One region of the Agromyces arachidis genome, then DNA from elsewhere that is predicted to be linked to it. Evidence: predicted binding sites of a transcription regulator. Region 1 holds the regulator's gene; the other holds the start of a gene.
What was found. The regulator HrcA, encoded in region 1, represses chaperone genes, less so after heat shock. The targets are predictions, from matches to a motif close to TTNGCACTCGNNNNNNNCGAGTGCNAA.
Positions count from the first base shown of each region.

Region 2: a site for HrcA is predicted at 1,412-1,438, ahead of groL (chaperonin GroEL). Genes of this name have one in related genera too.

Region 1 is NZ_JBRBDK010000008.1:62,369-74,256, reverse strand. It holds gene rpsT (30S ribosomal protein S20) at 1-125, opposite strand, end outside; gene ACUY4T_RS11640 (alpha/beta fold hydrolase) at 278-1,030, opposite strand; gene ACUY4T_RS11635 (response regulator) at 1,034-1,660, opposite strand; gene ACUY4T_RS11630 (sensor histidine kinase) at 1,657-2,883, opposite strand; gene lepA (translation elongation factor 4) at 2,963-4,819, shown strand; gene ACUY4T_RS11620 (DUF1990 domain-containing protein) at 4,908-5,555, shown strand; gene hemW (radical SAM family heme chaperone HemW) at 5,557-6,783, shown strand; gene ACUY4T_RS11610 (DUF4870 domain-containing protein) at 6,784-7,119, opposite strand; gene ACUY4T_RS11605 (DUF4870 domain-containing protein) at 7,384-7,776, opposite strand; gene hrcA (heat-inducible transcriptional repressor HrcA) at 7,984-9,003, shown strand; gene dnaJ (molecular chaperone DnaJ) at 9,065-10,165, shown strand; gene ACUY4T_RS11590 (16S rRNA (uracil(1498)-N(3))-methyltransferase) at 10,185-10,919, shown strand; gene ACUY4T_RS11585 (HIT domain-containing protein) at 10,944-11,303, shown strand; gene ACUY4T_RS11580 (PhoH family protein) at 11,380-11,888, shown strand, end outside.
Region 2 is NZ_JBRBDK010000009.1:59,853-71,740, reverse strand. It holds gene groL (chaperonin GroEL) at 1-1,368, opposite strand, end outside; gene ACUY4T_RS12375 (cold-shock protein) at 1,552-1,755, opposite strand; gene ACUY4T_RS12370 (LytR C-terminal domain-containing protein) at 1,961-2,503, opposite strand; gene ACUY4T_RS12365 (DUF3263 domain-containing protein) at 2,500-2,841, opposite strand; gene msrB (peptide-methionine (R)-S-oxide reductase MsrB) at 3,027-3,428, shown strand; gene ACUY4T_RS12355 (nitroreductase family protein) at 3,431-3,982, shown strand; gene ACUY4T_RS12350 (DMT family transporter) at 3,966-5,054, opposite strand; tRNA gene ACUY4T_RS12345 (tRNA-Thr) at 5,054-5,129, opposite strand; gene ACUY4T_RS12340 (DsbA family protein) at 5,211-6,137, opposite strand; gene ACUY4T_RS12335 (ABC transporter ATP-binding protein) at 6,400-7,500, shown strand; gene ACUY4T_RS12330 (DUF4032 domain-containing protein) at 7,580-8,896, shown strand; gene rlmB (23S rRNA (guanosine(2251)-2'-O)-methyltransferase RlmB) at 8,900-9,913, opposite strand; gene cysS (cysteine--tRNA ligase) at 9,910-11,334, opposite strand; gene ACUY4T_RS12315 (hypothetical protein) at 11,470-11,888, shown strand, end outside.

The sequences.
Region 1 (11,888 bases):
CCCTCGGCGATGGCCTTGCGGGTGGCGGTGATGACGGTCTTGAGCTCGCTCTTCACGGCCTTGTTGCGCTCCTGCGCCTTCAGGTTGGTGCGGATGCGCTTGATCTGCGACTTGATGTTTGCCACGTGGTTCGTCTTTCGTGTGTTCTGCGGGTACCGGGAGTTGCCGCAATCGGTAGAGGGGCCGTCGCGGCGCATCGTGCGGGGTGGGACCCACACGCAAGCCAACAGGCAACGATACCAGCAAGGGGCGGGCGACGCCAAAGCACGAGCGGTCCTCAGGCGTCGGCGCCGAGCGCCTCCCGTCGGGCGGCGCGGAGCTCGAGTTCGGCGACCGCGCCGAGCACGACGGCGGTGAACTCCGCGGGTCGAACGAGGCTGACGAGGTGCGTCGCACCCTCGATGTGCACGAGCCGTCCGTCGCGGGCTGCCCGCAGCATCCGTCGCTCCTCGATCCGGAAATGGTCGTACCGGCCGTTGACGAACCAGATCGGCACGGTCACGGCGCCGATCGCGGCCTCGATGTCGAGCCGTGCGACCGCATCGATGGCGGGCTGCATCACGTCGAGCGCGACACCGCCGGCGATGACGTCGTCGACGGCCGCGGGGGAGAGGAACACCCGCGCCATCGCGTCGTTCAGGCCGCGGCCGCGGTCGGGGAGCCGACGGATCGCGCCCGCGAGCGCCAGGTACCCGCGCAGCCCCGCGCCCCGCGGGCGGGTTCCGCAGGAGGCGGCCACGAGGCCGTCCAGGCGATGCGGATGCCGCGCCGCGTACTCGATCGCGAGGTAGCCGCCGAGGCTCAGGCCCACGAGGAGCCGCGGCACCGTCGGGTCGGCGGTGCCGAGCGCCTCGTCGATCGCGCGCATCGCCGCGTCGAGCGTGAACGCCTCGCCGAGCCGCCTCCCGTGGCCCGGCAGGTCGACGGTGACGACGTCGAGGTCGCGGTGGGACAGCCGCGCGACCTGGCCGCGCCACATGGTCGCCGACGTGCGGATGCCGTGGACGAGGACGACCGTCGCGCGCGCCATCCGTCAGCCCGCCCGGATGGCGCCGAGCTCGCGCGCCTTCGCGACGGCGGCCGTGCGCGACCCGACGCCGAGCTTGGTGAAGATGTGCACGAGGTGGGACTTGACGGTCGCCTCGCTGAGGAAGAGCGCCTGCCCGATCTCGCGGTTCGTGCTCCCCGCCGCGACGAGCGCGAGCACCTCCGACTCGCGCACGGTGAGGCGCTGGTCGGGGCTGCGCTGCGATGCGTCGAGACGGGACGCGACCGCCGGCGCGAGCGCCGACTCGCCCGACGCGGCCGCGCGGATGGCGGACACGAGCTCGCCGGGCGGAGCATCCTTGAGCAGGTATCCGCTCGCGCCGGCCTCGATGGCGCCCAGGATGTCGGCGTCGGTGTCGTAGTTGGTGAGCACGAGGACGCGCGGCGCACCCGCGGTCGCTCGGATCCGGCGGGTCGCGTCGACCCCCTGCAGGCGGCCCGGGAACTGCAGGTCCATCAGCACGAGGTCGACGCCCGGCCCGGCGGCGAGCGCCACGGCCTCTTCCGCGGTCGCGGCCTCGCCGACCACCGAGAGGTCGGGCTCGGCCTCGAGGAGCGCCCGCATCCCCGCCCTGACCACCGGATGATCGTCGCTCAGCACGAGCCGGATCATCCGTTCACCGCCGGGATGCGCACGGACAGGGCGGTGCCGCTGCCCGGGGCGGACTCCACGTCGGCGGTGCCGCCGAGCGCCTCGGCGCGCTGCCGGATGGCCCGCAGGCCGAACGATGCGGCGTCCGGTCCCTCGGACTCGAGCGAGGCCGGGTCGAATCCGAGGCCGTCGTCCACCACGTCGAGCGCCACCTCGTCGCCGAAGTAGCTGAGCGTCATCTCGGCGCGCGCCGCCTCGGCGTGCTTGACGACGTTCGAGAGCGAGCCCTGCGCGATGCGCAGCAGCGTCGCCTCGATCGACATGGGCAGCGGCACCGGTTCGCCGCTCAGCGAGAACGAGATCCGGGTGCGCGAGCCGGCCTGGGCGGCCTGCTCGTTCGTGGCGGAGGCGAGCCGGCGGAGCGCGCCCGGAAGGGTCTGCTCATCGAGCGCGGGCGGGGTGAGCTCGCGGATGAACCGACGCGTCTCCTGCAGGTTGTCGGCGGCGGTCTCGCGCGCCAGGCGGAGCCGGTCGCGAACCGCGTCGTCGTCGACGTCGCGCTCGGCGGCGTGCAGGAGCATCTGGATGCTCGACAGGCCCTGCGCGACCGTGTCGTGGATCTCGCGCGCGATGCGCTCGCGCTCGGCGAGCGTGCCCGCCTCGCGGCTCGCCGCGGCGAGCTCCTCGCGGGTGGCGAGGAGGTCGAGGATGAGCGACTGCCGCTCGCGAGACTCGACGGCCATCGCTCGGTACCCGAGGCCGATGATGACGGCGACCCCGGCCGAGATGAACGGTCCGAGGATGCTGCCGACCTCGAACCCGAGGTGCGAGGTCGTGCTCCAGACGCTCAGCAGGAAGGTCACGCCGACCAGCGGCACCGCGAAGCGGGCCGGGAGCACGTGCAGCTCGAGGAAGAACAGCGGGAACGCCAGGAACGCGGCATCCGGGGTGAGCGCGGCGAGGCCGAGCCAGAAGCCGAGCAGCATGACCAGCCATCCGGCGCGCATCCAGGGCGAGACGACCTGGTGGGCCGTGACGACGCCGACGGCGTAGGTGCCGACGAAGGCGATCGAGAGGATGGCGATCGCGACGAGCTGCGCATCGGCGCTGAACACCGCCCGCGCGAGGACGAACACGGTGAGCCCGACGACGAGCACGTGCAGCCCGACGCGCAGGGACCGGAAGACGGGGCGCAGCGCCGACGGCTGCACCCGTCCGACGAGTGGGGCATCGAGCACGGTCATGGTGCGTTTCAGCGTAGTCCCGGGGCCTCCGGGCGGCATCCGTCGAAAGTGGGATCGCGCGCATGGGAGAATCGTGGGGATGTCTCCGAGAGCCGCTGAACCACCGGTGCCCGCCGCCACCGAACCCGCGCTGATCCGCAACTTCTGCATCATCGCGCACATCGACCACGGCAAGTCGACGCTCGCCGACCGCATGCTGCAGATCACCGGCGTGGTCGCCGACCGCGACATGCGCGCGCAGTACCTCGACCGCATGGACATCGAGCGCGAGCGCGGCATCACGATCAAGAGCCAGGCCGTGCGCATGCCGTGGGAGCTCGGCGGCACGGGCTACGCCCTGAACATGATCGACACGCCGGGTCACGTCGACTTCAGCTATGAGGTGTCCCGCTCGCTCGCCGCGTGCGAGGGCGCGATCCTCCTCGTGGATGCCGCCCAGGGCATCGAGGCGCAGACGCTCGCGAACCTGTACCTGGCGCTCGAGAACGACCTCGAGATCATCCCGGTGCTGAACAAGATCGACCTGCCGGCCGCGGAGCCGGAGAAGTACGCCCGCGAGCTCGCCGACCTCATCGGCGGCTCTCCGGACGACGTGCTGCGCGTCTCGGGCAAGACCGGGATGGGCGTCGAGGACCTGCTCGACCGGGTGGTCGAGCGCATCCCCGCCCCGGTGGGCGACGCGGACGCCCCGGCGCGGGCGATGATCTTCGACTCCGTCTACGACAGCTACCGCGGCGTCGTCACCTACGTCCGCATGGTCGACGGCCAGCTGAACCCGCGCGAGCGCATCCAGATGATGTCGACGAAGGCGACGCACGAGATCCTCGAGATCGGCGTGAGCGCCCCCGAGCCGACGCCCACCAAGGGCCTCGGCGTCGGCGAGGTCGGCTACCTGATCACCGGCGTGAAGGACGTGCGCCAGTCGAAGGTCGGCGACACCGTGACGAGCGCCGCGAAGCCCGCGCCCGAGCCGCTCGCCGGCTACACCGAGCCGCTGCCGATGGTCTTCTCGGGGCTGTACCCGATCGACGGCAGCGACTACCCCGAACTCCGCGAGGCGCTCGACAAGCTCAAGCTGTCGGATGCCGCGCTGGTCTACGAGCCCGAGACGTCGGTGGCGCTCGGCTTCGGCTTCCGATGCGGGTTCCTCGGCCTGCTCCACCTCGAGATCGTGACGGAGCGCCTGCGTCGCGAGTTCGGCCTCGACATCATCGCGACCGCGCCGTCCGTCGTCTACGAGGTCACGACCGAGGACAAGAAGACGGTCACGGTCACCAACCCGAGCGAGTTCCCCACCGGCGGGAAGATCGCCGAGGTGCGCGAGCCCATCGTCAAGGCCGCGATCCTCGCGCCGAAGGACTACGTCGGCACCATCATGGAGCTCTGCCAGTCGCGTCGCGGCACGCTGCTCGGCATGGAGTACCTCGGCGAGGATCGCGTGGAGATCCGATACCACATGCCGCTCGGCGAGATCGTGTTCGACTTCTTCGACAACCTGAAGTCGAAGACCGCCGGGTACGCGTCGCTCGACTACGAGCCCGCCGGCGACCAGGCCGCCGACCTCGTGAAGGTCGACATCCTGCTGCAGGGCGAGCAGGTCGACGCGTTCAGCGCGATCGTGCACCGCGACAAGGCGTACGCGTACGGCGTGCTGATGACCGGGCGCCTGCGCGAGCTCATCCCTCGGCAGCAGTTCGAGGTGCCGATCCAGGCGGCGATCGGCGCGCGCATCATCGCGCGCGAGTCGATCCGCGCCATCCGCAAGGACGTCCTCGCGAAGTGCTACGGCGGCGACATCACCCGCAAGCGCAAGCTCCTCGAGAAGCAGAAGGAGGGCAAGAAGCGCATGAAGATGGTCGGCCGCGTCGAGGTGCCCCAGGAGGCGTTCATCGCCGCGCTCTCGGGCGAGACCGAGAAGAAGGACGCCAAGAAGTAGTCGGACGCGTGGGCGGCAGCGCGTCGCCCCGCGAGCAGCGCGGGCGGTCGATTCCGGCCGCGGCGCGGCGCCGAAGTACGATGTTCGGATGACTCGACGCAGCACGTTCACCGACCAGTCGGTGACCTACGGCGCGATCGGCGCGACCCTCGACCCCGACCTGCTGCGCTATCCGCCCGCAGGGTTCCGGCCCGCGGAGGACTCCGTCAGGCTCGGTTCCGGTCGCGACCGCTTCGATCGCGCCGCCGAGGAGCTCATGACGTGGGGCGTGCAGAAGGGCGCCGGATTCGACGTCGCCGACATCGCCCCCGGGACCGGCGCGCAGTACACGGGCATCGTCTACGACGCCGACGGGTCGCCGCGGTCCGACCAGCCGTCGGCGCGGAGCGAGCAGCGATTCGCCGCCGACGGCACGCCGTTCGTCTCGGCGGGCATGACCGCGACGCTCAAGCGCCGCGGGCGCCTGCGCACGCGCTCCATCCCGATCCTCGTGGTGTACGTCGTCGACGAGCCGGGGCGGATCGGATTCGCCTACGGCACGGCCGGCGAGGCCCCGGAGCACGGCGAGGAGTCGTTCGTGCTGGAGCACCGCGACGACGACACCGTCTGGCTCACGATCCGCTCGGCGCTCGAGCCTCGGGGCGGCATCCACCGCCTGGTCGCGCCGCTCGTGCGACGTCGTCGCCGCGACCTCACGCGCGACGAGCTCCGCGCCCTGCACCCCGCCTACACCTGACGTGGCCGGTCCGCTCCCGATCGCCGACCCGGCGCCCGCCGACGGCCTGCTGCCCGGCGGGGCGACGACGGATGCCGCGACGCGCGCGTTCGGCGTCTACGTGCACGTCCCGTTCTGCCGGGTCCGCTGCGGGTACTGCGACTTCAACACCTACACCGCGGGCGAGCTCCGCGGCGTGACGCAGGCGCAGTACGCCGACCAGGCGATCGACGAGATCCGCTTCGCGCGCGGGGTGCTCGCCGCATCCGGCGCCCCGGACCGGGCGGCGCGGACCGTCTTCTTCGGCGGCGGCACGCCGACGATGCTCCCGGCCGCCGACCTCGTTCGGATGCTGGCGGGCGTGCGCGACGAGTTCGGGATCGCCGACGGCGCCGAGGTCACCACCGAGGCGAACCCCGACTCGGTCGGGCCCGACGACCTGAAGCGGCTGGCCGACGGCGGGTTCACGCGCGTGTCGTTCGGCATGCAGTCGGCGGTGCCGCACGTGCTCGCGGCACTCGACCGCACCCACGACCCGGCGCGGGTGCCGCTCGTGGTGCGCTGGGCGCGCGCCGCCGGCCTCGACGTCAGCCTCGACCTGATCTACGGCACGCCGGGGGAGTCGCTCGACGACTGGCGCACCAGCGTCGACGCGGTGGTGGCCGAACGCCCCGACCACGTGAGCGCCTACGCGCTCATCGTGGAGGACGGCACGAAGCTGGCGCGGCAGATCCGCCGCGGCGAGCTCGCGCCGATCGACGACGACCTGACCGCCGACATGTACGAGCTGGCCGACGACCGGCTCACCGCAGCCGGATACGAGTGGTACGAGGTCTCGAACTGGGCGACCGGTGACTCGCACCGTTCCCGTCACAACCTCGGCTACTGGCGCGGCGACGACTGGTGGGGCATCGGCCCCGGGGCGCACAGCCACGTGGGCGGGGTCCGCTGGTGGAACGCCAAGCATCCCGCCGCCTACGCGGAGCGCCTCGCGGCCGGGGTCTCGCCCGCCGTCGGCCGGGAGACGCTCGATGCGGCGACGCGCGAGACCGAGCGGGTTTTGCTCCTCACCCGGATCCGCGAGGGACTCGAGGTCGCGTCGCTGCGCACCGCCGGCCGGCACGCGGTCGCCGGACTGATCGCCGACGGCCTCGTGGACGCGAAGAACGCCCTCGCCGGGCGACTCACGCTGACCCGGCGAGGGCGTCTGCTGGCCGACGCCGTCGTGCGGCGCCTGCTCGAGGAGTGATCAGCTCACGAACTTGATTGCGAGCGGGTAGGTGTACGGTTCGCCCTTGTTCGCGGTCACCGCTGCGATGATGCTGAACACGATGCGGACGATGTACACGGCAACCAGCAGCGGGACGCCGATGACGGCGAGGATCACCGTGACCGACAGTATCCAGCCGACAACCTCGGCAATGAGCATTGTCAACTGGAAGTTCAACGCGGTGGCCGAGTGATTCCGCACGAAGGCCCCGCGGTCCTTCAACACCAGGTAACCGATCAGAGAAGGCCAGAATGCGAAGATCGCGCCGCCGATGTGGATCAGGGTGGCCCACAGCCGCTGGTCGGGCGGGCTCATCTCCTGGGCCGCGCCGGCGGGTCCGCCCGCGGGCGGGGGCGGCGGGGGCGTCCCGCCGGGAGGGGGAGGCGGAGGCGGCGGGGGAGCGGCGTCGCCCGGAGGCGGCGTGCTCGGCGGGTTGGGCGGTGTGGGAGGTGGTGCGTCGGACATGATGCTGGCTCCTTGGTCGGTCGCACGCCGTGTCGCGAGGCGTTTCCTCATGCTGGCACAGGGCGACGCGCCGGTCGAGGGGTCTCGGACCGGCGCGTCGCGGGTCGCCGGCGACTACTTGATGAGTCGCAGTGCGAAGGGGTAGCGGTAGTGGCGGCCCTCCTTGGCCTGCAGGAACGCGATCACCGAGAAGACGACGCCGAGGATCCACGGCACGTACAGCAGGATGCCGAGCACGGCGCCGACGCCGAAGGTGACGACCGTGAGGATGGTCACGACGATCCAGAGGGCCACCGTGGCCAGGGTCAGGGTGATCTGGAAGTTCAGCGCCTCCTTCGCCTCGGTGTTCGTGAACGAGCCGCGGTCCTTGAAGACGAGCCAGATGATGAGCGACGGCAGGATGCCGAGGATGCCGCCGAGGTGGGCGAACGAGCCCCACTGGACGTCCTGCTCGTGCGAGAGCGGCGCGGCGGGCTGGGGAGCGGGCTGGGGCGTGGGGTCGGTCATGCGGGACGAGGCCTTTCGGGTTGAGGGGGATGCCGTGGTCGTCCGCCCGCGCGGGGGCGATCGCCCGTGGCGATGCACACGCTACTGCCGAGGGGCGCGGCCCGGCAACGGTGGCGTGGAGGAATCTCGCGGTAGGATTGGCAGTCACGCGAACCGAGTGCTAAGCCGGGTCCGCGGGACGGTCGGTCGTGGAGGGAAGCGAGGGTCATGGTCTCGGAACGCAGTCTCGCCGTCCTCCGCGCGATCGTGCAGGACTACGTCGCCTCGCGCGAGCCGGTCGGATCCAAGACCATCGTCGAGCGCCACCACTTCGGCGTGTCGGCGGCGACCATCCGCAACGACATGGCCCTGCTCGAGGAGGAGGAGCTCATCGCGGCCCCGCACACCTCGTCGGGGCGCATCCCCACCGACAAGGGCTACCGGGTCTTCGTCGATCAGCTCGCCGACATCCGGCCCCTCACCACCGCCCAGCGGCACGCGATCGAGACCTTCCTCGGCGAGTCGAACGACCTCGACGAGCTGCTCGCACGGACGGTGCGCCTGGTCTCCCAGCTGACCCGCCAGCTCGCCGTCGTGCAGTACCCCAGCTTCACCCGCGCCCGCGTGCGCCACGTCGAGCTGGTCTCGCTCGCGCCGACCCGGGTGCTCTGCATCCTCATCTCGGACTCGGGCCAGGTCGAGCAGCGGCTCGCCGAGCTCGACCAGCCGGTCGACGAGGAGACGCTGCACCGGCTCCGCAACCGCCTCAACGAGGTCGCCGCAGGGCTCACGATGACGGATGCCGCGGCCGCGCTGTCCCACGAGACCGCCGACGCCGACCGCGCCCACGCCGAGGTGCTCCGCACCCTCGCGGCGACGCTCGCCGACCAGGCGAAGCTGACCCGGAGCGATCGGCTGGTCGTCGCCGGCGCCGCGAACCTCGTCCGCACCGAGCAGGACTTCGCCGGCAACATCCTCGGCGTCATCGAGGCGATCGAGGAGCAGGTCGTGATCCTCCGGCTCTTCGGCGAGATGAACGCCGACGAGCCCCTCGCCGTGCGCATCGGCCGCGAGAACGCGGCCTACGGGCTCGGCGAGACCTCCGTCGTGTCGAGCGCGTTCGAGATCCCGGGGCGCGACGTGTCGCGACTGGGGATCGTCGGTCCGACCCGCATGGACTACTCACAGAGCATGGCCGCCGTACGCGCGGTGGCCCGGTACCTCTCGCGAACGCTCGGCGAGAACTGACCCGCGCGGAGCCGCCCGAGCGGCGGCATCCGTCACCGGCAATCGAAAGGAATCCGCCTCCGTGGCAGACCACTACGAGGTCCTCGGCGTCTCCCGCGACGCCAGCCCCGACGAGATCAAGAAGGCGTACCGCCGCCTCGCCCGCGAACTGCACCCCGACGTGAACCCCGGCGCCGAGGCGTCCGAGCGCTTCAAGCAGGTCACGCACGCGTACGACGTGCTGTCCGACCCGAAGCAGCGTCAGCAGTACGACCTCGGCGGCGGACAGGGCGGGTTCAACGGCGCCGGCTTCGGCGGCTTCGGCGACATCTTCGAGACGTTCTTCGGCGCCGGGCAGGCCAGCCGCGGCCCCCGTTCACGTCGCGAGCGGGGCCAGGACGCGCTGATCCGGCTCGAGGTCGGCCTCGAGGACGTGATCTTCGGCACGCACCGCGACATCGAGGTCGACACCGCGGTGACCTGCGAGACCTGCCACGGCTCGTGCTGCCAGCCCGGGACCTCGCCAGTCACGTGCGACATCTGCGGCGGCACCGGGCACATCCAGCGCGCCGTCCGCTCGCTCCTCGGCAACGTGATGACCTCGAGCCCGTGCGGCTCGTGCCGCGGCTACGGCACGATCATCGCCACGCCGTGCGCCACCTGCCAGGGGCAGGGCCGCGTCCGCGCCCGGCGCACCGTCTCGGTCGACGTCCCGGCCGGCGTCGACACCGGCGTCCGGCTGCAGATGCCGGGCTCCGGCGAGGCCGGCCCCGCCGGCGGACCCAACGGCGACCTCTACCTCGAGGTCAAGGTGAAGAACCACGAGGTGTTCAGCCGCAACGGCGACGACCTCCTGTGCACCCTCGAGGTGCAGATGACCGACGCGGTCCTCGGCACGACGGCGAAGGTGGCGGCGCTCGACGGCGACGTCGACCTCGAGCTGAAGCCCGGCGTGCAGTCCGGCGAGATCCTGACCGTGCGAGACCGGGGCATCACGCACCTGCGCGGCGCAGGCCGCGGCGACCTCAAGGTCGCGGTGCACGTCGTCACGCCGACCAAGCTCAGCCACAAGGAGCGCGAGCTCGTGCAGCAGCTCGCCAAGCAGCGCAAGGCGCAGCCGCCCCAGCTCGGGCACTTCCAGCAGGGCCTGTTCGCGCGGCTGCGCGACCGGTTCCTCGGGTGACGCAGGCTCGGATGCCGCGATGAGCAGCCTCTACCTCGACGAGGACCTCGACCTCGACGGCGTCGCCGCCGGGGACGAGGTCGTGCTCGCGGGCGATGAAGCGCGGCACGCGGTGACGGTCGCGCGCGTGCGCGTCGGCGAGCGCGCGGCGGTCGGCGACGGCCGGGGACGGATCGTCTCCGGAACGGTCACCGCGGCCGAGCCGCGCCGGCTCGAACTGGTGGTCGACGCGGTGCGCGACGAGCCCGAGCCGTCGCCGCGGCTCACCCTCGTGCAGGCGCTCGCGAAGGGCGACCGCGACGAGCTTGCCGTGCAGGCCGCGACCGAACTCGGCGTCGACCGGATCGTGCCGTGGTCGGCCAGGCGCTCGGTGTCGCGCTGGGAGGGACCGAAGGCAGAGAAGGGGCGGGCCCGCTGGACTGCGATCGTCCGCGAGGCGGTCAAGCAGTCGATCAGGTCGCGGATTCCATCGGTCGAGCCCGTCGCAGCGACGCGCGAGCTCCCGGCGCGACTGCAGGGCGAGCGGATGCTGCTGCTCGTGCCGGGCGCCGAGACCCCGCTCGGCGGCATCCGTCACGACGGTCGCGACCTCGCGCTCGTGGTCGGGCCGGAGGGCGGTATGGACCCGGCCGAGATCGAGCGGCTGGTGGAGGCGGGCGGCGAGCCGGTGCGGCTCGGCGAGTCGGTGCTGCGCACCTCGACCGCCGGGCCTGCGGCGATCGCGGTGCTGTCGGTCGCGCTCGGGCGGTGGTGAGGCATCCGTCGCTACGATGGTGGGATGAGCGGAACCGCCGAACCCACGGTCTTCGAGCGCATCGCCGCGGGTGAGATCCCGGCGCGCATGGTCGTCGAGACCGATCGCGTGATCGCGTTCCACGACATCGCGCCCCAGGCGCCCGTCCACGTCATCGTGACGCCTCGCTCGGGCGAGTACCGCGACGTCGTCGAACTGGCGGCGGGCGACCCCGGGCTGCTCGCCGAGCTCGTGTCGGTCGCGCGCGGCATCGCCGACGACCTCGCCGGCGGCCAGTTCCGCCTGGTCTTCAACACGGGGCCCGCCGCGGGCCAGACCGTGTTCCACGTCCACGCCCACGTGCTCGGCGGCGGGCTCGAGGAGGGGTCGCTTGGCGGGCGCTGACGATTCGGGCGAGGCCCGGCCCCTCGCTCCCGAAGCACGCCCCGACGAGGAGCGGCTCCACGTCGACGGCATCGCGATGGTCCGGCTGCTGGGCCCGCAGGACCGCCTGCTCACGACCATCGAGCGTGAGTACCCCGGCGTCGAGGTGCACGTGCGCGGCAACGAGATCGCGATCCGCGGCGACGACGACGATCGCCGGCGGGTGCGCCGCTTGATCGAGGAACTGCTCGAACTCGTCCGCGGCGGCGAGGACCCGACGCCCATCGAAGTGAGGAGCTCCGCCCGCATGCTCGACGCCGACCCGAACTCCCGGCCGTCCGAGGCGCTGGGGCAGGTGATCGTGTCCGCCCGGGGCCGCTCCATCCGGCCCAAGACCGAGGGCCAGCGCGCCTACGTCGACGCCATCGACGAGCACACCATCGTGTTCGGCATCGGGCCGGCCGGAACCGGGAAGACCTACCTCGCGATGGCCAAGGCCGTGCAGGCGCTGCAGCGCAAGGAGGTGAACCGCATCATCCTCACACGCCCCGCCGTGGAGGCGGGGGAGCGGCTCGGCTTCCTGCCCGGCACCCTGACGGAGAAGAT
Region 2 (11,888 bases), on a different contig from region 1:
GGCGTTCAGCGCGATCTGCTTGAGCGGGGCCTCGATCGCGACGCGGACGATGTTCGCGCCGGTCGCCTCGTCGCCCTCGAGCGACAGGGTGGCGAACGCCTTGGCACCGGCCTGGATGAGGGCGACGCCACCACCGGCGACGATGCCCTCCTCGACGGCGGCCTTCGCGTTGCGGACGGCGTCCTCGATGCGGTGCTTGCGCTCCTTGAGCTCGACCTCGGTGGCCGCACCCGCCTTGATGACGGCGACGCCGCCGGCGAGCTTGGCGAGGCGCTCCTGCAGCTTCTCGCGGTCGTAGTCCGAGTCGGTGTTCTCGATCTCCGAGCGGATCTGGGCGACGCGGCCCGCGATCTGGTCGGGGTCGCCCGCGCCCTCGACGATGGTCGTCTCGTCCTTCGTGATGACGACCTTGCGCGCCTGGCCGAGCAGGTCGAGGGTGGCGTTCTCGAGCTTGAGGCCGACCTCCTCGGAGATGACCTGGCCGCCGGTGAGGATCGCGATGTCCTGGAGCTGGGCCTTGCGGCGGTCGCCGAAGCCCGGCGCCTTGACGGCGACCGACTTGAAGATGCCGCGGATCTTGTTCACGACGAGCGTGGCCAGGGCCTCGCCGTCGACGTCCTCGGCGATGATCAGGAGCTGCTTGCCCGACTGGATCACCTTGTCGACGACCGGGAGCAGGTCCTTGATGTTGGAGATCTTCTGGTTGGCGATGAGGATGTACGGGTCCTCGAACACCGCCTCCTGGCGCTCCGGGTCGGTGACGAAGTACGCCGACAGGTAGCCCTTGTCGAAGCGCATGCCCTCGGTGAGCTCGAGCTCGGTGCCGAAGGTGTTCGACTCCTCGACGGTGACGACGCCCTCCTTGCCGACCTTGTCGATCGCCTCGGCGATGATCTCGCCGATCTGCGCGTCGGCGGCCGAGATCGACGCGGTCGCGGCGATCTGCTCCTTGGTCTCGATCTCCTTCGCGGCGGAGAGCAGCTCCTCGGAGACGGCCGAGACGGCCTTCTCGATGCCGCGCTTGAGCGAGATGGGGTCTGCGCCGGCCGCGACGTTGCGCAGGCCCTCGCGGACGAGCGCCTGGGCGAGCACGACCGAGGTCGTGGTGCCGTCGCCGGCGACGTCATCGGTCTTCTTGGCGACCTCCTTGACGAGCTCGGCGCCGATCTTCTCGTACGGGTCGTCGAGCTCGATCTCCTTGGCGATCGACACGCCGTCGTTGGTGATCGTGGGGGCGCCCCACTTCTTCTCGAGGACGACGTTGCGGCCGCGCGGGCCGAGGGTCACCTTGACCGCGTCGGCGAGCTGGTTGAGCCCACGCTCGAGCCCGCGGCGGGCCTCCTCATCGAAAGCAATGATCTTTGCCATGTGTGTCTCTCGTCCCTTCCGGACGTTCAAAGATTCCAAGGGTTTAGCACTCAAAACGAGAGAGTGCCAAACCGATTCTGGCACTCACCCGCGCCGAGTGCAAGCGAGCTGCGGCGGCTGCGCCCGGCCCGCGCACGCGGAAGCGCCGCCGGCGTCGCCGGCGGCGCTTCGACGGGTGCGGACTCAGGCGGGGCGGACCGCTTCGGCCTGCGGGCCCTTGGAGCCCGACCCGACCTCGAAGGTCACCTGCTGGCCCTCCTCCAGGACCTTGTACCCCGCCATGTCGATGGCGGAGTAGTGGACGAAGACGTCCTGGCCTCCGCCGTCGACGGTGATGAATCCGTATCCCTTTTCAGCGTTGAACCACTTCACGGTTCCGTTCGCCATGCGTTGCTCCCATGTTGCCTGTATCCGAGTCAGCACGTGCCGTCGCCTGTACCGGGCCGCCGACGAGCCGACCCGGCGCCGGGGGCCCGGCACCGGGTGCGCCACGCGCGTGCGAGCGGCCGAATCCAGATAGTCACAGGCCGCTGACCGGGCACAAGGGCCCGGGCGCCGCGAATGATCGCAGATTTGCAACGATTCCCGGTCGTCAGCCCTGGGCCTGCGACGCGTAGTCCGCGCCGAGCACCACGACGAGCTGCATGCCGGTGACCCCGAACTCCTCCGACAGCCGCACGTCGCCGACGGGGAGCAGCTGGAGCACGCCGCGCGCGGCCCCCTCGAGCTCGGGTGCGGCGTAGTAGACGACCGTGGTCTCGATGTCGGAGGTGTCGGCGTTCGAGGTGATGCCGACCTGCACGCCGCCCGCCGTGAGGGTCTCGCCCACGCTCGCCGCGAGGCCGCTCGTGGTCGTGCCGTTCAGCACGGCGACCGGGACGTCGGGCGCGATGGTCGGGGGCGCCGTCGCCACCGGCGACTGGGTGGGGACGGGCTCGCCGCCCCCGAAGTCGAGCCGGTCGTTGTAGACGCTGACCGCCGCGATGCCCGCGCCGGCGAGGACCACGGTCGCGAGCGCGGCCCAGCCGAACGCGACCCAGCGCGACCCGCGTCGCGCCGGGGCGCGGTGCGCCCCCACCCGCTCGATGCCGTGCGGGATCGAGTCGAACCGGTCTCTCGGATACTTCTGGGTCATGGGTCCTGCCGAGGTCGGGGCCGGCGCGGATCCGCGGCGACGCCGGTGGGCATCGTCCGCTCCGCGCGGGCGGCGGCTCGGGCCGCGCGCTGGCGCTGCAGCCGCTTCACGAGCATCGGATCATGGCGGAGGGCGGCCGGATCGTCGACCAGCTCGCCGAGCAGCCGGTAGTAGCGTGCGGCCGACATCCCGAGCTCGTCGCGGATCGCGTCGGCCTTCCGCGCCGGATCCCGCCAGGCCCGCGCCTCGAAGACGAGGATGCCGAGGCGGTGCTCGTCGAGGCCCTCGCCCGAGCGCGCCGGGATCGGTTCCGGCCCCCGCCGTCCTGCTGCGGCCATCGCACCTCCTCGGAGTCCGTCGCGGTCGCCCACTCGTCAGAGGACATCCTAGAGAGCGGATGCCGCTGGGCCGGCACGCCACCCGGGTCCCGGGCACTCCGCGGAACATGCACGGCCCGTCATGCGTTGCACCGCCTGTCGCGGGAACTGCGACGATGGGATGAGACGAACGACGAGGAGTCCGCATGGCGTACCAGGTGAACAAGTCCGAGGAGCAGTGGCGCGAGGAGCTCGGCGCCGAGCGGTACGCGGTGCTGCGCGGGGCCGGGACCGAGCGCGCGTGGACGGGCGAACTCCTCGACGAGGAGCGCGCCGGCGTCTACACGTGCGGCGCGTGCGGCGCCGAGCTGTTCAAGAGCGGCACGAAGTTCGACTCCGGATGCGGCTGGCCGAGCTTCTACGAGTCCGTCCGCCCCGACGCGGTCGAACTGCTCGAGGACGCCTCGCTCGGCATGGTGCGCACCGAGGTGCGCTGCGCGAACTGCGGCTCGCACCTCGGGCACGTGTTCCCCGACGGATTCGGCACCCCGACGGGCGACCGGTACTGCATGAACTCGATCGCGCTCGACTTCGCACCCGAGTCCTGAGCGTGGCATCCGTTCGCGAGGCGTCGCTCGCCCGGCGATCCTGGCCGAAGGTGACCGACGACGCCCCCGACGACGCCGAGCTGCTCGACCTGCTGGCCGCGGCGGCGCGCGTGGCCGACCACGCCTCGCTCGCGCCGTGGCGGGTCATCGCGATCCGTGGCGAAGCCCGCGGGCGCGTGGGACGGGCGCTCGCCGCCGCCGCCGGAGCCGAGGGCGCCGCGGCGGCCAAGCTCGAGGCCAAGCCGCAGCGCGCTCCGCTGCTGCTCGCCCTCGTGGCGACGACCCGGCCGCACCCGAAGGTCCCGGAATGGGAGCAGGAGGCGACGGCCGCGGGAGTCGGCCACCTGCTCTCGCTCCTGCTCGACGAGGCCGGGTGGGCCGTGATGTGGCGGACCGGCCCGCTCACGCGCCATCCGATCGTCGCCGACGCGCACCGGCTGGCCGCGGGCGAGCGCCTGCTGGGATGGCTCTACGTCGGAGGCAGGCCCGACCGCGATCGCCCCGAGCGGCGCGTCGCCGTCGACGTCGCGGCGCGCTTCAGCTCGCTGGACTGATCGGCCGCGCCGCCTCGGCGACCGGTTCCGCCTCTGGCGCGGCGACGTGCTTCGGGCGCGCCCAGCGGACGCCCGCGAGCGCCACCGCGACGAGCGCCAGCACGGTGCCGCCGATCGTCGCGATCCCGACGGGACGCCCCGTCGCAGGGATCAGCAGGTCGAGCGCCAACGCGGCCGAGAGCTGGCCCGCGACCAGCCCGAGGGCGAGCAGCAGCACGCCCACGCGGCGCACGAGCACCGCCTGGGCCGCGATGAACACGCAGCCGATCGCGCCGCCGGAGTACAGCCACCACTCGGTCGGCATGGCCGCGGGCCAGCCGGAGGATGCCGCGTGCACGAGCATCACGCCGAGCAGGACGGTCGTGCCGACGGCGAAGTTGGCCACCGTCGCGGCGAGGGCGCTCGCCGCCGCGGTCCGGACCCGGCCGTTCATGGCCTGCTGCCACGAGGCACCGATGCCCGCCGCGAACGGCAGCAGCATCAGCCACAGCGGCACCGACGCGGAGACCTGCGCCGACACGGCCCACGCGACCGCCGCGAGCGCCAAGGCGGCGCCGACCACGCGCGCGACCGTGAGCGGGCGCCGGCCGCCGGGGCCGATGCCGATCAGGTCGAAGACGACGCCGCCGAGGGTCTGCCCGGCGACGACGCCGATGGTGAAGAGGGCGACGCCGAGCACGCCGACGGCGATGCCCTGGGTGGCGACGAACCAGGCCCCCGCCACCCCGCCGAGCAGCATCCACCACGGCACGGCGCCGGCGCGGAACGCGACCCCGAGACGCCGCAGGCCGCGGCGGCCGCCTGGCCAGGCGACGACGACGGCGAGCAGCAGCACCAGTCCGGAGCCGAACGAGATCACCGCGGCGACCGAGTAGTCGTCGATGGCCCGCGCGAGCTGGCCGTTCACGCGGGACTGCAGCGCCACGAGCGAACCGGACACGATCGTCAACGCGATCGCGACCCACATCGGCACGCGCGAGTCCACCGCGTGGGCGTGCGGGGGCGAGTGGTGCGACGGCGCCGCCGAACCGCCCTCGTCGGGGCGGGATGCGGGGGCCGGCGTGATCGACATGGAGCCGGCTACGGGACTCGAACCCGTAACCACCGCTTTACAAGAGCGGTGCGCTACCAATTGCGCCAAGCCGGCGTGACTCCCCCACATCCTACCGATCGGGCCGGCGGGACGACGACGGCCCGGACCCATCGGGTCCGGGCCGGTCCGCGACGATCAGCCCGCGGGGGTGGGCGTCGGGGTCGGGGTCGGCGTGCCGTTCGACTCGGAGTAGCTCTCGCCAGCGGCCTGGAGGACGAAGGCGCGGAACTCGGCCGGGTCCTCGAGCGAACCCACGTACTGCTTGCCGTTCACGAGCACGGTCGGGGTGCCCTTGACCGACTCGAGGTCGGAGTTCGGGATCGGCTGCGTGAGCGCCCGGTTGGTGGCGTCCTCGACCCAGCTCTTGAACTGCGTGTCGTCGATGCACTCGTCGACCGACGACGCCGCGCCCGCCTCCGCGGCGAGCTCCTTGATCTCGGCGTTCGACGGGCCCGCGGTGAGCTCCTCGGGCTGGTTCTCGAACATGAGGGCGTTGAAGTCGAAGAAGGCCTCCGGCGACTCCTCCGCGACGCAGGCGGCGGCGTTCGCGGCCCGGAGCGAGTACTGGGTGCCCGCGGACTTGTTCGTGAGGATCGCGATCGGGTGGATCTCGAGGGTCGCGGCGCCCTGCTCGACGAGCGTGCGCATCGACTCGGAGTTGGTCTGCTCGAACTGCCCGCAGTAGGGGCACAGGTAGTCGACGTACACGACGATGTTGGCGACGGTGCCGCTCTCGTCGGGCTCGGTGGGCGTCGGGTCGCCGCCCGCCGGGATCGCGGGGGTCTCGACGGCCTCGATGCCGTTCTCGCCGCCGACCAGCAGGATGCCGTCGCTGGCCATGTTGCGGGGGCCGGGCCCGTCGGTCGGCATGTTGGCGGCGATCATCCCGTAGACGAGGGCCGCGATGGCGACGATGGCCACCACGACGCCGCCCTGGATCAGGAATCGGTTCCGGCGCTCCTTCTTGCGCTGCTCCTCGCGGAGGAGTCGCGCCTTCTCACGGGCCGCCTCACGTCGCTCGTTGCGGGTGGGGCGCGGCTGGATGGGTCCGCCAGTGCTCATGGATGGTCAACTCCGGGTCGCTGTGAGGGCGCGCGAGGATGCAGGCGCACGCATCGAAGAGTGTAGGAGCGCACACTGTGAATCGCCCAAACGGGACGTGCACACGGCCTCGATGCGGCCTCGGCGAACGCCGGGGACGACCGGCTCGATGCGGCTCGTCCGCGGCCACGTGACATACTGAGGGAGCGTCGACACCGAGGTCGGCGTTTCCATTCACTACGGATCGTCCGGCACGTACCTGCCGGTGAAGGAGCACAGAACCATGGCATCAGTCACGTTCGACAAGGCCACCCGCCTGTATCCCGGCGGAACCCGCCCGGCCGTCGACAAGCTCGACCTCGAGATCGCGGACGGCGAGTTCCTCGTCCTCGTCGGCCCCTCGGGCTGCGGCAAGTCCACCTCGCTGCGCATGCTCGCCGGCCTCGAAGAGGTCAACGACGGCAACATCTTCATCGGCGACCGCAACGTCACCGACGTGCCGCCGAAGGACCGCGACATCGCCATGGTCTTCCAGAACTACGCGCTGTACCCCCACATGACCGTGGCCGAGAACATGGGCTTCGCGCTCAAGATCGCCGGCGTCGGCAAGGAGGAGCGGGCCGCGCGCGTGCTCGAGGCGGCGAAGCTCCTCGACCTCGAGCCGTACCTCAACCGCAAGCCGAAGGCGCTCTCCGGCGGCCAGCGCCAGCGCGTCGCCATGGGCCGCGCGATCGTGCGCCAGCCCCAGGTGTTCCTCATGGACGAGCCGCTGTCGAACCTCGACGCCAAGCTCCGCGTCCAGACGCGCACCCAGATCGCCTCGCTGCAGCGCCGCCTGGGCGTCACCACGGTCTACGTCACGCACGACCAGACCGAGGCGCTCACGATGGGCGACCGGATCGCCGTCCTGAAGGACGGCGTGCTGCAGCAGGTCGGCAGCCCGCGCGAGCTGTACGAGCGGCCCGACAACGTCTTCGTCGCGGGCTTCATCGGCTCGCCGGCGATGAACCTGTTCCACGCCGACCTCGCCGACGGCGGCGTCAAGTTCGGGCAGTCCGTCGTGCCCGTCGAGCGCGACGCCATCGCCCACGCGACCGGCTCCGTCGTGACGGTCGGCGTCCGTCCTGAGGACATCACCGTCTCGAACACGCCCGGCGAGGGCATCGAGGTCGAGGTCGACCTGGTCGAGGAGCTCGGCGCGGACGGCTACCTCTACGGCCACTCCACCATCGAGGGCAAGCGCACCGACATCGTCGCGCGCGTCGACGGCCGCGTGCACCCGAACGCCGGCGAGACGGTCTACCTGCTGCCGACGCCCAAGCACATCCACGTGTTCGACGCCGAGTCGGGCCAGCGGCTCAACCCGGCTGCCGTCGCCAACTGATCCGTCGCATCCTGCGACCGCGATGCCGGTCGGGCCTCGGCCCGGCCGGCATCGTCGTTCCCGGGTACGCTTGGGCCTGATGAGCGGCACACTCTCGATCACGTCGGCGATGACCGACCCCGCCCTGCTCGACCTGCCGTGGGACCTCGCGCTCGAGGCCTGGCCGAACGAGACCATCGCGGCGCTGCCGAAGGGCATCTCCCGGCACCTGGTCCGCTTCGCGCACCTCAGCGGCCACGTCGTCGCCATCAAGGAGACGACGGCCGAGATGGCCAAGGGCGAGTACGAGATGCTGCGCATGCTCCAGCGCCTCGAGATCCCCTGCGTCGAACCCGTGGCGGTCATCACGAACCGCACGGATGCCGACGGCGAGGAACTCGCGCCGGTACTCGTCACGCGGCACCTGCGGTTCTCGCTGCCCTACCGCGCGCTGTTCTCGCAGACGCTGCGGCCCGACACCGCGACGCGCCTCGTGGACGCCCTCGCGGTCCTGCTCGTCCGCCTGCACATCGTGGGGTTCTTCTGGGGCGACGTCTCGCTGTCGAACACCCTGTTCCGCCGCGATGCGGGGGCGTTCGCGGCCTACCTCGTCGACGCGGAGACCGGCAAGCTCTACGAGGGCGGACTCTCGAACGGGCAGCGCGAGAACGACCTCGAGATCGCCCGGGTGAACATCGCCGGCGAACTGCTCGACCTCGAGGCCGGCGGCCGCGTCGCCGACGAGCTCGACCCGGTCAACATCTCGAACGGCATCGTCGACGCGTACCGCAAGCTGTGGACCGAGCTGACGGGGTCCGAGTCGTTCGGCGTCGGCGAGCGCTGGCGCATCAACGAGCGGGTGAACCGCCTGAACGACCTCGGATTCGACATCGAGGAGCTCGCCATCCGCACCGACTCCTCCGGCACGACCCTGCGCATCCAGCCGAAGGTCGTCGACGCCGGGCATCACCAGCGTCGGTTGCTCCGGCTCACCGGGCTCGACGCCGGCGAGAACCAGGCCCGGCGCCTCCTCAACGACCTCGACTCCTACCGCGCCGCCTACAACAAGCAGGACCTCGACGAGGAGATGGTGGCGCACGAGTGGCAGATGCGCGTCTTCGAGCCCGTCGTGCGCGCGGTGCCGCAGGAGCTCCGCGGCAAGCTGGAACCCGCGGAGGTGTTCCACGAACTGCTCGAGCACCGCTGGTACATGGCGCAGCAGCGCGGCCACGACGTGCCCCTCGCCGAGGCGCTGACCTCGTACATCAACGACGTGCTGCGCCACCGGCGCGACGAGGCGACCGTGATCGGGCCGCCGACGGAGGCCATCACGACCGCGCTGCCGGTCGCCACCGACACCGACGAGGTGCCGATCCACGACCCCGACGACGAGGGCGACTGGCGCCTGAAGGTCTGACGGCTAGTCGCGCGCCGCGCGCAGCTTCGCGATCTCGTAGAGCGTGACGGATGCGGCGATGCCCGCGTTCAGCGACTCGGTGGCCGCCGAGATCGGGATCGACACGATCGCATCGCACGTCTCGGTGACCAGGCGCGACAGGCCCTTGCCCTCTGAGCCGACGACCACCACGATCGGGCGGTCGGCGAAGTCGAGGCCCGGGAGCGAGACGTCGCCGTCGCCGTCGAGGCCGAGGACGAAGACGCCGCGCTCCTTCAGCGCCTTGAGCGTCTGCGTCAGGTTGGACGCCATCGCCACGGGCACGCGTGCAGCCGCCCCGGCCGAGGTCTTCCACGCGGCGGCCGTCACGCCGACCGACCGGCGCTGGGGCACGATGACCCCCTGCCCGCCGAACGCCGCCGTGGAGCGGATGATCGCCCCGAGGTTGCGGGGGTCGGTCACGCCGTCGAGCGCGACGAACAACGGCGTCCCGTCATCGGCGAGCACCTCGTCGAGCAGGTCGACGGGGTGCGCGTACTCGTAGGGCGGCACCTTGAGCGCGAGGCCCTGGTGCACGCCGCCCTCGCCGGAGAGCCGGTCGAGCTCGGGCCGCATGACCTCGAGGATGGGGATGCCGCGGTTCGTCGCGATCTTCACGGCTTCCTTGACGCGGTCGTCCATCTCGATCCGAGCGGCCACGTACAGCGTCGTCGCGGGGATGCGCGTGCGCAGCGCCTCGACGACCGCGTTGCGGCCGGTCACGATCTCGGACTCGTCGCCCGACTTCGATCGCCGGGCGGCACCCGAGGCTCCGCGAGGCGCACCGGCGCGCGCGGGCGCGCGCCCGCCGGACTTCGCCGCGGCACGCTCGGCTGCGGCCTTCTTCTTGTACGCCTGGTGGTAGGGCCGATCCTCGGCCTTCGGCGTGGGGCCCTTGCCCTCGAGCGCCTTGCGGCTGTGGCCGCCGGTCCCGACCTTCTGGCCCTTGCCCTTCTTGCGCACCGCTCCGGCGCGAGGCTTTCCGCTGCTGCCCTTCATGAGGTGAGGCTCCAATGCGTTCCGGTCTGGCTGTCTTCGATGGTGATGCCGGCATCGGCGAGTTCGGCGCGGATGCGGTCGGCGGTGGCCCAGTCCTTCGCGTCGCGCGCGGCGCGGCGGTCCTCGACCAGGCGGGTGATGAGGCTGTCGAGTGCGGATGCCACGGGCCCGGCCTCCGTCGCCCAGGCCGGGTCGGCGGGGTCGATGCCGAGCACGCGGACCATGGCGACGACCTGCCCGCGCCGCATCGCCGCGGTCGGCAGGTCCTCGTCGTCGAGCGCCTGGTTGCCGGCCCGCACGGTCTCATGCAGCACGGCGAGGGCCTGCGGCACGCCGAGGTCGTCGTCCATCGCCTCGGCGAAGGCATCGGGCCACGCGGCATCCGCGCCGCTGTCGGCGTGATGGGTGCCGGCGAGCCGGCGCTCCACGCGCGACAGGAACGTGCGGATGCGATCGACCGCGGCCTCGGCCTCGGCGAGCGCCTCGGGCGAGTAGTCGAGCGTCGACCGGTAGTGCGCCTGCCCGAGGTAGTAGCGCACCGCGAGCGGCGAGGCCAGCGCGGTGAGCTCGTGCGCGTACACCGAGTTGCCGAGGGACTTCGACATCTTCTGCCCGCCGATGTTCACCAGGCCGTTGTGCACCCAGTAGCGTGCGAAGCCGTCGCCGGCCGCGGTCGACTGGGCGAGTTCGTTCTCGTGGTGCGGGAAGCGCAGGTCGAGGCCGCCGCCGTGGATGTCGAACTCCGGGCCGAGGTAGCGCGCGGCCATCGCCGAGCACTCGATGTGCCATCCGGGCCGGCCCGGGCCCCACGGCGATTCCCAGCCGGCGGAGCGCGGCTCGGTCGCCTTGTGCCCCTTCCACAGCGCGAAGTCCCGCGGGTCGCGCTTGCCCCGGGGGTCGGAGTCGGCCGCGGCCTCCATGTTCTCGCGCGCCTGCCGGGTGAGCTCGCCGTAGGCCGGCCAGCTGCCGGTGTCGAAGTAGACGTCGCCCGAGCCGTCGGGCGCCGGGTAGGCGTGCCCGCGGTCGATGAGCCGCTGGATGATCCGCTGCATCTGCGTGACGCTCGCGGTCGCGCGCGGCTCGTAGGTCGGCGGCAGGATGCCGAGCGTGTTGTAGGCGGCGGTGAACTCGAGCTCGACCCGGTACGCGAGCGACCACCACTGCTCGCCGATGCCCTCCTCGGCGGCGGCGTTCAGGATCTTGTCGTCGATGTCGGTCACGTTCCGGACGAAGGTCACCGCGTACCCGCGCGCCAGGAACCACCGGCGCACGATGTCGTACACGAGGGCGCTGCGCAGGTGCCCGATGTGCGGACTCGACTGCACGGTGGGTCCGCAGACGTACATGCCGACGTGCCCCTCCTGGAGGGGCACGAAGTCACGCAGGGCCTGGGCCTTCGAATCGTGGAGTCGTACGGTCACCCGTCAAGCGTACCGGCCGCCCGGGATCCGGGACGGGCGCCCGACCGGGCGGGACGCCTCCAGCGCGACCCTCGTTCCGACGGGTCGTTCGACCGGACGGATCCCGGTCCCCGTCGCCTCGGAAGGAGCACGACCATGTCCGTCGACCACCGCCCGCTCTCCTCCGCCTCCGCGGACGCCGCCGTCCCCGTCCCGGATGCCTCGACGACACGCCGTCGCACCCGGGCCCGATCGGCCGCCTGGACCGCGGTGGCACTGTACGCCGCACAGTTCGCCGTCGGTGCCGCCGGAGCGCTCAGCGGCACCGACGTCGGCGATCACGCCGAGGGCCTCGGCGGCGCATCGGAGGGCCTCGGCGGCGGCGCGTTCGTCGCCGCCGCGGTCGCGCTCGCCGCGCTCGCCCCTCGCGGCGCACGGCTGGCCGCGTGGCTGCCGGCGATCATCGGGCTCGGCACGTCGGGCGTCACCATGGCGTGGGTCGCGGCCACCGGGGTCGAGCCGCCCGTCGAGGTGTTCCTCGTCGAGGTATCGCTCACCGCGATCGGCCTGGCCGT